DNA from 2 places in the Streptomyces sp. NPDC037126 genome. Region 2 is predicted to be linked to the other one. Evidence: riboswitches for the same ligand, from Rfam matches in the RefSeq annotation. Region 2 holds a riboswitch; the other holds the start of a gene.
The links. A riboswitch is a leader RNA that binds a small molecule or an ion and turns the genes downstream of it on or off. The one in region 2 is predicted to bind glycine.
Positions count from the first base shown of each region.

Region 1: another riboswitch for glycine. It lies ahead of gcvP (aminomethyl-transferring glycine dehydrogenase); the one in region 2 lies ahead of gcvT (glycine cleavage system aminomethyltransferase GcvT).

Region 1 is NZ_JBVJTD010000006.1:8,307-15,455, forward strand. Features, by position in the region: gene ACZ7FF_RS15910 (bifunctional nuclease family protein) at 1-51, shown strand, start outside; gene ACZ7FF_RS15915 (MerR family transcriptional regulator) at 363-1,007, shown strand; gene ACZ7FF_RS15920 (DNA polymerase IV) at 1,075-2,556, shown strand; gene ACZ7FF_RS15925 (PRC-barrel domain-containing protein) at 2,478-2,849, opposite strand; glycine riboswitch at 2,969-3,063, shown strand; gene gcvP (aminomethyl-transferring glycine dehydrogenase) at 3,238-6,123, shown strand; gene ACZ7FF_RS15935 (TOBE domain-containing protein) at 6,178-6,597, opposite strand; gene ACZ7FF_RS15940 (ABC transporter ATP-binding protein) at 6,626-7,149, opposite strand, start outside.
Region 2 is NZ_JBVJTD010000010.1:53,476-60,624, forward strand. Features, by position in the region: gene glyA (serine hydroxymethyltransferase) at 1-496, opposite strand, end outside; gene gcvH (glycine cleavage system protein GcvH) at 511-888, opposite strand; gene gcvT (glycine cleavage system aminomethyltransferase GcvT) at 1,026-2,141, opposite strand; glycine riboswitch at 2,185-2,297, opposite strand; glycine riboswitch at 2,298-2,402, opposite strand; gene ACZ7FF_RS22355 (AAA family ATPase) at 2,574-3,284, shown strand; gene ACZ7FF_RS22360 (enhanced serine sensitivity protein SseB) at 3,327-4,118, shown strand; gene ACZ7FF_RS22365 (enhanced serine sensitivity protein SseB C-terminal domain-containing protein) at 4,325-5,086, shown strand; gene ACZ7FF_RS22370 (ABC transporter permease) at 5,550-6,548, shown strand; gene ACZ7FF_RS22375 (ABC transporter substrate-binding protein) at 6,577-7,149, shown strand, end outside.

The DNA of each region.
Region 1 (7,149 bases), on a different contig from region 2:
GAGTTCCTCGACCAGATCTCGCCCGAGGACTTCGGCACCAGCAGCCAGTGAGCACGCGCGGTCGGTGAGCGCGATCCGGGGGCGGGCGCCGGCGGTCGGCGAGAGTCGGCTCGGCCCGCCGGACCAGGCCTTCCAGGGTTCGACCGAGGGTGTTTCGGGACTGCTCCCGCGGGCAATTGCCACCGGCCATTGAGAGCGTCTCAAGGCTCTCCGCGAGCGCATTCGGCTAGCCTTTCCCCGCGGTGGGACACGGGAAACCACTCCTTGGGTGATTATCACTCGGCGTGCCGAGTGTGGCGATCGTTGACGCACCCCTGGTGACTGCCTACCGTCGAGAAGGCAGGTCAAGGACGGAGGTCGGCGTGAGAACCAGCGGCGACGGTACGGCTGGGGGTGCTCCCGTGCGCGGTCTCGGGGAGAGCGGTCCGTACCCGGTTCACAGCAGCGCGGTGGATCACGCTCCGCAGCGGCCGACGGCGGTGCCGGACGGCGGAGGGGCGGCGTCGATGACGTCCGAGGAGATCGGCTACCGGGGGCCCACGGCCTGCGCGGCGGCCGGAATCACGTACCGGCAGCTCGACTACTGGGCCCGCACGGGCCTGGTCGAGCCGAGTGTGCGGCCCGCGTACGGGTCGGGGAGCCAGCGTCTGTACAGCTTCCGGGACGTCGTCGTCCTGAAGATCGTCAAGCGGTTCCTGGACACCGGGGTCTCGCTCCAGAACATCCGCACGGCCGTGCAGCACCTCAGGGAGCGCGGTTTTCGTGACCTGGAGCGCATGACCCTCATGAGCGACGGCGCCACCGTCTACGAGTGCACCTCGCCGGACGAGGTCCACGCTCTGCTCCAGGGCGGTCAGGGCATCTTCGGGATCGCGGTCGGCGTGGTGTGGCGGGACGTGGAGAGCGCCCTCTCGCAGCTGCACGGCGAGCGCGTCGACACGGGCGAGACCCTCGTGGGTCCCAACCCCGCGGACGAGCTGGCGCGGCGCCGCAACCGGGCGGTCTGACAACCGGTCCCACCGGGCGCGCTCCCGCGCCACCGCGTTGTCAGTGCCGTGGTGCAGCATCGGAGATGTGAGAAACGCGCCCACGATCCTGCATCTCGACATGGATGCCTTCTACGCCTCGGTGGAGCAGGCGTCCAAGCCGAGCCTGCGCGGGAAAGCGGTCGTCGTGGGCGGGCTCGGGCCGCGCGGTGTGGTGGCCACCGCGTCGTACGAGGCTCGGGTCTTCGGAGTGCATTCGGCGATGCCCATGGCCCAGGCCCGCAGGCTGGCGCCCAACGCCGCGTACCTCGTGCCGCGCTTCACCCTGTACCGGTCGATCAGCGAGCAGGTGATGGCGCTGCTGCGTGAGCTGTCGCCGCTGGTGGAGCCGCTCAGCCTGGACGAGGCGTTCGTCGACCTGGAGGCCGGGGGAGTGGCCTGGGACGCGGAGTCGGCGCAGCTGACGGGCGTCAGGCTGCGCGCGGACATCCGCGCGGTGACGGGGCTGACCGGGTCGGTGGGCCTGGCCGCGTCCAAGATGCTCGCGAAGATCGCCTCCGAGCAGGCCAAGCCGGACGGGCTGGTGCTCATCGAGCCGGGGACCGAGCGGGCGCTGCTGGGGCCGATGCCGGTGCGCACCCTGCCGGGGGTGGGGCCGGCCACGGGCGACCATCTGCGGCGGGCGGGGATCACCACGGTCGATGAGCTGGCCGAGGCGGGTGAGGACGAACTCGTACGGCTGGTCGGCAAGGCGCACGGGCAGGCGCTGTACGCGATGGCCCTGGCTCGCGACGAGCGGCCGGTGGTGGCCGAGCGCGAGGCGAAGTCGGTGTCGGTCGAGGACACCTACGACGTGGACATCCACGACCGGCTGCGCATCGCCCTGGAGGTGCAGCGGCTCGCCGACCGGTGCGTGGGCCGGCTGCGCGGCGCCGGGCTGTCCGGGCGGACCATCGTGCTGAAGGTGCGCCGGTACGACTTCTCCACCCTGACCCGCTCGGAGACTCTCAGAGGCCCCACGGACGATCCTGCGGTCGTCCGGGAGGCGGCGGCCCGGCTGCTGGACTCGGTGGACACCACGGGCGGGGTCCGGCTGCTCGGCGTGGGTGTCTCCGGGCTCGCCGACTACACACAGGAGGACCTGTTCGCGCAGGCGATGCCGGTGCGGGCGGCCGAGGAGCCGCGGGAGGCCGTGGCCGACGCCGTGACGGTGCCGCCGGAACCCGCCGAGCGGCACTGGCGCGCGGGGCAGGACGTGCGGCACGAGGAGTACGGAGCCGGCTGGGTGCAGGGGAGCGGGCTGGGGCGGGTCACGGTGCGGTTCGAGACGCCGCTGCAGGCCACTCCGGGGCGCGTGCGGACGTTCCCCGTCGGCGATCCCGCGCTGGAGCCCGCCGAGCCCCTGCCGCTGGTTCAGGCTCCCGCACACCCGCCGGCTCCGCTCGTTCCGTCGGGCGCCGACCCGCCCGGGGCCCTGGAAGAGGTCCGCGATCAGGCCTCCTCCGAGCCCGCCAGCTTGCCGAAGTCGTGGTCCGGTACGGAGGGAGGTCCGGCCACGTCGAGACCGTAGTGGTGGTAGAGCTGGAGTTCCTGTTCGGGGGAGAGGTGCCGGCCCACGCCGAAGTCGGGGGCGTCCCTGATCAGGGCGCGCTCGAACGGGACGTGGAGGGTGCCCTCGACGAGTTCGCTGGGCTCCAGGGGGACGAACGCGTCCCGGGAGAAAAGGCCGGTGCGTATGGCCGCCCATTCGGGCACGCCGGTGGCGTCGTCGAGATACACCTCGTCGATGGTGCCGATCTTGGTGCCATCGCGGTCGAACGCCTTGCGGCCGATCAGGTTGCGCGGATCGATGTCGGTCTGCACGGTCCCTCTCCCTCCACTTGGTCGCAACTCATCCGTAAGCACTACAAAAGAGCACATTCAGGGAGGCGGCCACTCGAGGGCTCCCGTGTTGACCTCGCTGGTAGGCTGACAGCGGCTGCTGACCCCGTGCGGGAGAGTCCTCCGACCACATCGGAGGCGCCGAAGGAGCAAATCCTCCCCGGAATCTCTCAGGCTCACGTACCGCACGGACGAGGTCACTCTGGAAAGCAGGGCGGGTGTCGACGGCTCCCGCCCTCACCGACGGTGAAAGCCGGCGTCCGCGGGCGCCTGGTGAAGCTCTCAGGTTGAGATGACAGAGGGGGAGGCCGTCGGGGTACCCGCGCCGTGGTGCCCCTCGAAGGTCGCGTCAGACCAGGAGGCCTCCGCAATGACCGCCCACCGCATTCCGCTCGCCGAGCTCGAATCGGGCATCCCCTTCGAGCAGCGCCACATCGGGCCCGACCACGAGGCGCGGGCCAAGATGCTCGCCTCGGTCGGCTACGGCTCCCTCGACGAGCTGACCGCCGCCGCGGTTCCGGATGTCATCAAGAACGCCGACGCCCTGGACCTGCCGGGTGCCCGCACCGAGGCCGAGGTGCTCGCCGAACTGCGCTCGCTCGCCGACCGCAACCAGGTTCTCGGCTCCATGATCGGCCTGGGCTACTACGGCACCTTCACCCCGCCGGTCATCCTGCGCAACGTCATGGAGAACCCGGCCTGGTACACCGCCTACACGCCGTACCAGCCGGAGATCTCCCAGGGCCGCCTGGAGGCCCTGCTGAACTTCCAGACCGTGGTCGCCGAGCTGACCGGCCTGCCCACCTCCGGCGCCTCGCTGCTGGACGAGGGCACGGCCGCGGCCGAGGCCGTGGCGCTGTCCCGGCGCATGGGCAGGAACAAGAAGGGCCTGTTCCTGATCGACGCGGACGCGCTGCCGCAGACCATCGCGGTCATCGAGACGCGTGCCGAGCCGGCCGGTGTCGAGGTCGTCGTCGCCGACCTCAGCGACGGCATCCCGGCCGACATCGCGGCGCGCGAGATCAACGGCGTGCTGATCCAGTACCCCGGCGCCTCCGGTGCCGTACGCGACATCAAGCCCGTCATCGAGCAGGCGCACGAGCTGGGCGCGCTCGTCACCGTCGCCGCCGACCTGCTCGCGCTGACCCTGCTCACCTCGCCGGGCGAGCTGGGCGCGGACATCGCGGTCGGCACCACCCAGCGCTTCGGCGTCCCGATGGGCTTCGGCGGTCCGCACGCCGGCTACATGGCCGTGCACGAGAAGTTCGCCCGCAGCCTTCCCGGACGCCTCGTCGGTGTGTCCGTCGACGCGGACGGCCACAAGGCCTACCGGCTCGCGCTGCAGACCCGTGAGCAGCACATCCGCCGTGAGAAGGCCACCAGCAACATCTGCACCGCCCAGGTGCTGCTCGCGGTGATGGCCGGCATGTACGCCGTCTACCACGGCCCCGAGGGGCTGCGGACGATCGCCCGCCGCACCCACCGCTACGCCACGATCCTCGCCGAGGGCCTGAAGGCCGGCGGCGTCGAGATCGTCCACGGCGCCTACTTCGACACGCTGACCGCTCGTGTGCCCGGCAAGGCGGCCGAGATCGTCGCCGCCGCCCGGGACAACGGGGTCAACCTCCGCCTGGTCGACTCCGACCACGTCTCGCTGGCCTGCGACGAGACCACCGTGCGGGCGCAGCTCGCCGCCGTCTGGTCCGCCTTCGGCGTCGAGGGCGACATCGAGGCGCTGGACGCGGTCGCCGCGGACACGCTGCCCGAGGCGATGCAGCGCACCGACGCCTACCTCACCCACCCGGTCTTCCACGAGCACCGCTCCGAGACCGCGATGCTGCGCTACCTGCGCAGGCTGTCCGACCGCGACTACGCGCTCGACCGCGGCATGATCCCGCTGGGCTCCTGCACCATGAAGCTCAACGCGACGACCGAGATGGAGCCGGTCACCTGGCCCGAGTTCGGCCAGCTGCACCCCTTCGCGCCCGCCGAGCAGGCCGAGGGCTACCTCACGCTCATCCACGAGCTGGAGGAGCGTCTCGCCGAGGTCACCGGGTACGACAAGGTCTCCCTGCAGCCGAACGCCGGTTCGCAGGGCGAGCTGGCCGGTCTGCTCGCGGTGCGCGGCTACCACCGTGCCAATGGCGACGACCAGCGGACCATCTGCCTCATCCCGTCCTCCGCGCACGGCACCAACGCCGCCAGCGCGGTCATGGCCGGCATGAAGGTCGTCGTCGTCAAGACCGCCGAGGACGGCGAGATCGACGTCGAGGACCTGCGGGCGAAGATCGAGAAGCACCGCGACGAGCTGGCCGTGCTGATGATCACCTACCCGTCCACGCACGGTGTGTTCGAGGAGCACGTCGCCGACATCTGCGCCCAGGTGCACGAGGCCGGCGGCCAGGTGTACGTCGACGGCGCCAACCTCAACGCGCTGGTCGGCCTCGCCAAGCCCGGTCACTTCGGCGGCGACGTCTCCCACCTGAACCTGCACAAGACGTTCTGCATCCCGCACGGCGGTGGTGGCCCCGGCGTCGGCCCGGTCGCGGTCCGCTCGCACCTGGCGCCGTACCTGCCGAACCACCCGCTGCAGCCTGCGGCCGGCCCGGAGACCGGCGTCGGTCCGATCTCGGCGGCGCCGTTCGGCTCCGCGGGCATCCTGCCGATCTCCTGGGCGTACGTCCGCCTGATGGGCGGCGAGGGCCTGAAGCGGGCCACGCAGGTGGCCGTGCTCTCGGCGAACTACATCGCCAAGCGCCTGGAGCCGCACTTCCCGGTGCTCTACACCGGCCCCGGCGGTCTGGTCGCGCACGAGTGCATCATCGACCTGCGCCCGCTGACCAAGGCGACCGGTGTGAGCGTGGACGACGTGGCCAAGCGCCTGATCGACTACGGCTTCCACGCGCCCACCATGTCCTTCCCGGTGGCCGGCACGCTGATGATCGAGCCGACCGAGTCGGAGGACATCTCCGAGCTGGACCGGTTCTGCGACGCGATGATCGCCATCCGCGCGGAGATCGAGAAGGTCGGTTCGGGCGAGTGGCCGGCGGAGGACAACCCGCTGTGCAACGCGCCGCACACCGCGGCCGCGCTCGGCGGTGAGTGGACGCACGCCTACAGCCGCGAGGACGCCGTCTTCCCGGCCGGCGTCTCGGTCGCCGACAAGTACTGGCCGCCGGTGCGCCGCATCGACCAGGCCTTCGGTGACCGCAACCTGGTGTGCTCCTGCCCGCCGCTGGACGCCTACGAGGACTGAGCGAGCCGTGGCCGAGGGCCCCGTCCGGATCTCCGGGCGGGGCCCTCGCCCGTGCTAGGCCGTCTCCAGGGCCACCTCGGTCGCCTTGATGAGGGCGACCACGTCGGAGCCCACGAAGAGGCCGAGGTCGGTGGCGGCGTCCTTGGTGATCGCCGCGGTCAGCCTGCCGCCGTCGACGGTGATCTTCACGGTGGCCATCACGACGCCGGTCCTGAGTCCGGTGATCGTGCCGGGGAGCTGGTTGCGGATCGACAGGCCCGTGACCCGCTGGGTGGAGAGGGAGACCTCGGTCGACTTCACGAGGGCGCGGACGGCCGAGCCCGGGGCGAGGGCCAGCTCTTCGGCGGCCTCCAGGGTGATGGCCGCGGTGAGTTCCTGCCCGCCGTCGAGGCGGAGCTGGACGGTGGCCATGGCCTCGCCCGGCTGGACCGCGGTGACGGTGCCGGGGAGCTGGTTGCGGATGCTCAGGGTCATGGGCACCCACCGTAGAGGGCCGGTCGGCTCAGGCGGGGTATGCATGGGTCTGAGTCGCTTTGACCGTCGCCCAGACCGGTGCACCCGGATGCAGGTCCAGGTCGGCGGCGGCGACCGTGGTGAGGTCGGCGGCCAGGGGGAGTTCCCCCGTGAGGTCGGCGCGGATCTGGTCGCCGTGCGTTTCCAGGCCGGCCACCTCGCAGCGCCACAGATTGCGGGCGCTGGCGCCCGTGGGCCGGTCCCGGAACAGGGTCACCGCGGACGGCGGGAACGCCACGAAGGCCGGCCCCGACAGCTCCTCAGTGGTGGTGATCGAGGGCCCGGCCTCCAGCTTCACCGTGTGACCCCCGGCCCGCCCCCGGTAGAGGTTGAGGCCGACCAGCTGGGCGATGTAGTCCGTGCGCGGGTGCCGGGCGATGTCGGCGGGAGTGCCCTCCTGGACGACCTGGCCGTGCTCCACGACCACCAGCCGGTCCGCGAGCACCATCGCGTCCAGCGGGTCGTGCGTGACCAGGACGGCGACCGCCTCGAACTCGGCCAGGTGGCGGCGGA
Region 2 (7,149 bases):
GGTGCTCCTTGGCGAGCCGCTCGACCTCGGCCATGTCGACCAGGCCCGAGTCGTCCACGTGGTAGGCGACCACGTTGAACTGCTTGCCGGAGAAGTTCAGCCGCATGCCGTGGGTCAGGTGACCGCCGTGGGCGAGGTCCAGGCCGAGGATGGTGTCCCCGGGCTGGGCCAGCGCGAACAGGGCCGCCTGGTTGGCGGAGGCGCCGGAGTGGGGCTGCACGTTGGCGTACTCGGCGCCGAACAGCTCCTTGATCCGGTCGATGGCGATCTGCTCGGCGACGTCGACGTGCTCGCAGCCGCCGTAGTAGCGGCGGCCCGGGTAGCCCTCGGCGTACTTGTTGGTGAGGACCGAGCCCTGGGCCTCCATCACCGCGAGCGGCGCGAAGTTCTCGGAGGCGATCATCTCGAGGGTGGACTGCTGGCGGTTCAGCTCGGCGTCGACCGCCGCGGCGATCTCCGGGTCCAGCTCGTGCAGGGGCGTGTTCAGGACAGTCATTCGGCCACTACTCCTCAGCCGGCGGTGTGGGCGGCGTACTCGTCGGCGGAGAGCAGGTCACCCGGCTCCTCCGTGACGCGCACCTTGAACAGCCAGCCGCCCTCGAAGGGGGCGGAGTTCACCAGCGACGGGTCGTTGACGACGTCCTCGTTGATCTCGGTGACCTCGCCGCCCACCGGCGAGTAGAGGTCGGAGACCGACTTGGTCGACTCCAGCTCACCGCAGGTCTCGCCCGCCTCGACGGTGGAGCCGACCTCGGGGAGCTGGGCGTAGACCACATCGCCGAGCGCGTTGGCCGCGAACTCGGTGATGCCGACCGTCGAGACGCCGTCCTCGGCGGCCGACAGCCACTCGTGCTCCTTGCTGTAGCGCAGCTGCTGGGGGTTGCTCATGGCCTGAATTCTCCTGTACGCGCGGGAGTGGTGGTGAGGGGGGAGTACGGAAACTGCTGGTGGGCGCGGGCGGGTGTGCGCAGGGTCACGTGCCCGCCGCGGACCGGCTCCGTGCGGGGCGCGGCCGCGCCCAGTGTCTACTTCTGGCGCTTGTAGAACGGCAGCGCCACGACCTCGTACGGCTCGTGGCTGCCCCGGATGTCGACGCCGACGCCCTCGGTGCCGGGCGCCGCGTGCGCGGCGTCGACATAGGCCATGGCGATCGGCTTGCCCAGCGTGGGGGAGGGGGCGCCGGAGGTGACCTCGCCGATCACCTGGCCGCCGGCGACGACGGGGTACCCGGCGCGCGGGACGCGGCGGCCCTCGGCGATCAGGCCGACGAGCACGCGCGGCGGGTTCTGCTCGGCGCGGGCGGCGGCCTCCACGAGCGACGTGCGGCCGACGAAGTCGCCCTTGTCGAACTTGACCACGCGGCCGAGCCCGGCGTCGAAGGGGGTCAGGGCGGTGGTCAGCTCGTGCCCGTACAGCGGCATGCCCGCCTCCAGGCGCAGCGTGTCGCGGCAGGACAGGCCGCACGCCACCAGGCCGACGCCCTCGCCGGCCTTGGTCAGCGCCTGCCACAGCTCGACCGCGTGCTCCGGCTTCACGAAGAGCTCGAAGCCGTCCTCGCCGGTGTAGCCGGTGCGGGCGATCAGCGCGGGGACGCCGGCGACCGTGCCGGGCAGGCCCGCGTAGTACTTCAGGCCGTCCAGGTCGGCGTCCGTGAGCGACTTCAGGATGCCGGGGGACTCCGGGCCCTGCACGGCGATCAGCGCGTAGGCGTCCCGGTCGTCGCGCACCTCGACCTCGAGGCCCCCGGAGCGCTCGCTCAGGGCGTCCAGCACGACCTGGGCGTTGGAGGCGTTGGCCACGACCATGTACTCGGTCTCGGCGAGCCGGTAGACGATCAGGTCGTCCAGGATGCCGCCGTCGGCCTGGCAGATCATGGTGTAGCGGGCGCGGCCGACGCCGATGGAGGCGATGTTGCCGACCAGGGCCATGTTCAGGAAGTCGGCGGCCTCGGGGCCGGTGACGGTGATCTCGCCCATGTGGGAGAGGTCGAACAGACCGGCCTTGGTGCGCACGGCGAGGTGCTCGTCGCGCTCGGAGCCGTAGCGCAGGGGCATGTCCCAGCCCGCGAAGTCGGTCATCGTCGCGCCGAGCGAGCGATGCACGGCATCGAGCGCGGTGTGGCGGAGTTCGGTACTGCTCATCGGTCGGTCGTCTCCCAGGGCACGGGGATGGGGCGAGGAACGTTCCTCCCCATCTGTCATCGGAACCTGAGAGGTTCGCCAGGACCGCCACGGGGGCGATCAGGGCTTGCACCTTGGGTGGAGCCACTGACACAGCGGCCCGCTTTTCAGATGTGCCTCGCCCGCGCGGTAACGGTGCCTGAGAGATTCAAGGGAGGGACTTGCTCCTTCGGCGCCCCGGGCGGTCCAGAGGGGACCCGGGGACTCTCCCGCGCGGATTCAAACGGCCGGTATGCAGTTGGCGGCCACATCATTGCACGCCACGGCCCCGCCCGTCAGGGCCGTCTCCGTAACCGCGCCGTGGCGGTACGCGCCCCCGGCCGCCGCACTCATTCCATTACCTTCTCTTTACTTTGGCCGGGCATGGATATTACCGGGACACAGGGGAGGGCGATCACGGTGAACAGAACCACGGCGTACGCGACGGGCACCGCCGCCGCGGTGCCGCGGCAGCGCCGCGCCCCGGCCCGCGAGCGCCGCGCCGAGCACCCCGAGCCGGCCGTCCGGGACCTGCGCGACCTCGCCGCGCGCGGCCCGCGGGCCCTGCTCTTCGCCCCCGGTGACGTCGTGGTGGTCGCCGGCCTGCCCGGCGGCGGCAAGTCCACGCTGATGCGCCGCGCGGTCGCGGGCCCCCGCGTGGACTCCCAGGACACCCGCGACCGATTCGCGGCCCGCCTGCCCCGCCGCCTGCCGTACGTTCTCTACCGCCCCCTGGTCCGCGCGGCCCACTACGCCGCCCTGCGCCGCGCCCTGCGCACCGGGGCGGGCGTCGTGGTGCACGACTGCGGCACCCAGGCCTGGGTGCGCGCCTGGCTCGCCCGTGCGGCCCGCCGCCGCGGCGCCACCCTGCACCTGCTGCTGCTCGACGTCCCGCCCGGGACGGCCCGGGAGGGCCAGCGCGAGCGCGGCCGGGGCGTCTCCCGCTACGCGTTCGGCCGCCATCGGCGTACGACGGCCCGTCTGCTCGGCGCGGTGGAGCGGGGCGAGCTGCCCCCGGGCTGCGGCTCGGCGGTGCTGATCGACCGGGCCGCGGCGGACACCCTGCACCGCATAGGCTTCGCCGGGCCCGCCCGGCCGGGGGACGCCGTCACAGCCACCCGCTAGCCTTCAGGTTCCCAGCAGTGGTTCCCAGCAGGCGGTAGGCAGATGGACTTCCCGGCGGACTTTCCCGCGGACTTCCCGGCACAGGCGCACCCCCACCCGCACGGCGGTTGGCCCGGCAACGAGCTGGAGGAGGTGCTGTCGGCCTCCCTAGGCGTCCCCACGGCGGGCGGCCGGATCATCGAGGTCCTCGGCCGGAGCTTCGTCTGGGTCCCGCTGCCGGCCGGCGGCGGCCCGGACAGCGGCCCGCTCGACCTGCCCACGCTGGACATCGACGGTCAGGTGTACGTCCCGGTGTTCAGCTCGGAGGAGCAGTTCCGCCAGGTGGCCGGCTCCCACATGTCGTACACGATCGCGCCCGCCGTGGAGTTCGCCCGCGGCCTGCCCCCGCAGGCCGGCATCGCGGTGAACCCCGGTGGCGTGGTCGGCATCCCCCTGCCGCCGCAGGCCGTCGCGGAACTGTGCCGCGCGGGCCGCACCCCGCTCGACGGCCTCGCCACCGGCGGCCGGGTCCGCCTCTTCGAGCCCGACTGGCAGGACGACCCGGTCGACTTCCTCTCCGCCGCCTCCGCCGAGTTCGACGGGATCGGCGTGGTCCTCACCGCCCGCCGCTGCCTGGCCGCCGTCGAGACGGCCGACCCGGTGATGTTCGTCGGCGTCGAACTCTCCCAGTGGGAGGGCGATCTGCGCGCCCTTCCCCTGGAGGCACTCGGCCGTGCCCTCGGCAGGGTCCCGGTCGCCTGGCCGGTGAACCTCGTCCTGCTGGACGTGGCCGAGGACCCGGTGGGCGACTGGCTGAGGGCGAACGTCCGGCCGTTCTACCAGCACGGCCACTGACCGGCCGAGGGCCGGCGCGAGGAGTGCGGGGCCGTGCCCCGAAATGCGGCCCGGCCGCGGGGCGCGGCGGGCCGGGGCGCACCCGCACCCGCGTACGGGCACGGGGCCCCGGGCCCGTCGGCGCTTAAGCTGTGTCCAAACGTGGGGAAAGAATCGAAGGGGCGGTAAGAAAGGTGAGCGCGAGCCCAAGCGGCAGCGTGGAGCACATGCTGCGCCAGGTCACGCCCGGACGCTACGACGCCTACGAGGCACTGCTGCGCGCCCTCGCCGCCCCGTCCTCCGGCCAGATCTGGATGCTGCTGTGGCACGGCCAGGCCGGCTCCGCGGACGCCCAGTACGGGAACATGGAGGTCGCGGGCTTCCACTACGCCCCGTGCGTGACCTCCGCCCAGGAGCTGTCGGCCAGCGGCTGGAACCGCTCCTACGAGGTGGTCGACGGCCTGGACGTGGCCCGCACCCTCTATCCCGACCACTACGGCCTCTGGCTCAACCCGCACGCCCCGGGCGGCGGCGTGGGCATCCCCTGGCTGGACCTGCGCCGCATCGCGACCGGCCTGGACCGCCAGCCGGCCGGCCCGCTGCGCCTGACGGAACCCGGCATCGAGGTCCCGCAGTTCTACGCCCTGCTCGCGCAGAACGCCCACCGCACCCCCGCGCTGCGCTCCCTGCGCCGCGCCTGGGTGCAGCCCGCCCTCGGGGCGCCCTACCTCGCGCTGGGCCTGGACGTGTACGACACCTCGCCCGCCGCCGTGGACTCGGTGCGCGCGATGATGCAGCAGTCCGTCGGCGCGGTCCCGGAGGGCCTGCCGGTGTCGACGGTCGCGATGACCGACGAGTACGACCCGATCGTGATGTGGATGCGGGCCAACGCCCGCCCCTTCTACGACCGCGAGGCCCACGCCCCCGGTCCCCAGCCCCAGGCCCCCGCGGCGGGGTACGGCTACCCACCGGTGCACGGCGGCTACTGACAGACCGGCCCTCGCGGCCCTCCCGGCCCCGGCCGCACGCCCGGCCAGGGCTGCGCCGACCCACGTCCCGACCCGCCTTCCGGACGCGGCTGCGGAGGGGTGTGACGCAGGTCACGTTTCTCCGGGTCTGTTCTCAACTGCCCCGGATGCCCCCGTCGGTTCGGGGCCCGATGCCCCCAATGTCCGTGTCCGACAGGCAGATCATGCTGTTCGGATAACGGAATCCCCTAGGCGGCATCACGTTTGCGCATACTTTCTCCATCGACCCTGGCGCGTGATCGAGACCGCATTGAAGACTCGCCTCTCAAGACGCGAGGCCGTCGATCCTGTGCTCGAACCAGTCACAGGAACAGCCGGGTCTCTGGGCCGTCACCGACGTGCGGCCGGCGCAGGTAAGTGAACCAAGCCGCCCACAGCGGCGGACAAAGGCCGGTCACCACCGGCGAGAGGGGTCAGGTCAACTGTGACCGCACCGATCGAGACCACCGGGGCGGAGGCGGGAGCGCCTCCCGAGTCCGTGCTCGCCGGGGCCAAGAAGAGCCAGATCGAAGGGCGTTCACTCAGCCAGATCGCCTGGACCCGGTTCAAGCGGGACAAGCTGGCCGTGGCGGGTGGCGTCGTCGTCGTTCTGCTCGTTCTCATGGCGGTGCTCGCCAAGCCGATCGAGTCGATCTTCGGCCTCGACCCGGACAAGTTCCACCAGGACCTCATCGACCCCGCGCTGCTCGCTCCCAAGGGCGCCTGGGGCGGCATGAGTTGGGCCCACCCGCTGGGTGTGGAGCCGCAGTACGGCCGCGACATGCTCGCCCGCATCATCGACGGCTCCTGGGTCTCCCTCCTGGTCGCCGGCGGCGCCACGCTCCTCTCGGTGGTCATCGGCACCGTGCTGGGCGTGATCGCCGGCTACTACGGTGGCTGGGTCGACAGCATCATCAGCAAGCTGATGGACACCTTCCTGGCGTTCCCGCTGCTGCTGTTCGCCATCGCCATCTCGGCCTCGGTGCAGGACGGCTTCTTCGGGCTCAACGGCCTGCCGCTGCGGATCTCGGTGCTGATCTTCGTGATCGGCTTCTTCAGCTGGCCCTACATCGGCCGTATCGTGCGCGCCCAGACGATGACCCTGCGCAGGCGGGAGTTCGTCGAGGCCGCCACCAGCCTGGGAGCCCGTGGACCGTACATCCTGTTCCGCGAGCTGCTCCCGAACCTCGTCGCCCCGATCCTCGTCTACTCGACGCTGATCATCCCGACGAACATCCTCTTCGAGGCCGCGCTGAGCTTCCTCGGAGTCGGCATCGCCCCGCCGCAGGCCTCGTGGGGCGGCATGCTCAGCAACGCCGTGGATCTCTACACCGCAGATCCGCAGTACATGTTCGTGCCCGGACTGGCGATCTTCATCACCGTCCTGGCCTTCAACCTGCTGGGTGACGGGCTGCGTGACGCGCTCGACCCTCGCAGCAAGTGATCCATCGATAGAGGGGGCTTTCCTCAACGTGAAGACGAGAAGGGTTATCGCCGCCGTGGCGTCGGTCACGGTGCTGTCCCTGGGCGCGGCCGCGTGCGGCGGCGGGGGCGGCAAGAGCAGTAGTGGCGGCAACGGAACGAAGGACGCGGCGCTGGACTCCATCGTCAACGCGTCGAGCAAGAAGGGGGGCACGGTCAACCTGGAAGACTCCGACGTGCCCGACTCCCTTGACCCGGGCAACACCTACTACGGCTTCGTGCAGAACTTCTCGCGCCTCTACGCGCGGACGCTCGTCACGTTCAAGCCGGCCGCGGGCAAGGACGGCCTCACGGTCGTCCCCGACCTCGCGGAGTCCCTGGGCACGCCCAGCAAGGACGCCAAGACCTGGACGTACCACCTGCGTTCGGGCCTGAAGTTCGACGACGGCACGCCGATCACGTCCAAGGACGTCAAGTACGCGATCGAGCGCTCCAACTTCGCGCCGGAGGCCCTGTCCAACGGCCCGACGTACTTCAAGGCGTACCTGCAGGGTGGTGACAAGTACAAGGGCCCCTACAAGGACAAGAAGGGCCTGGACTCCATAGCCACCCCGGACGACCGC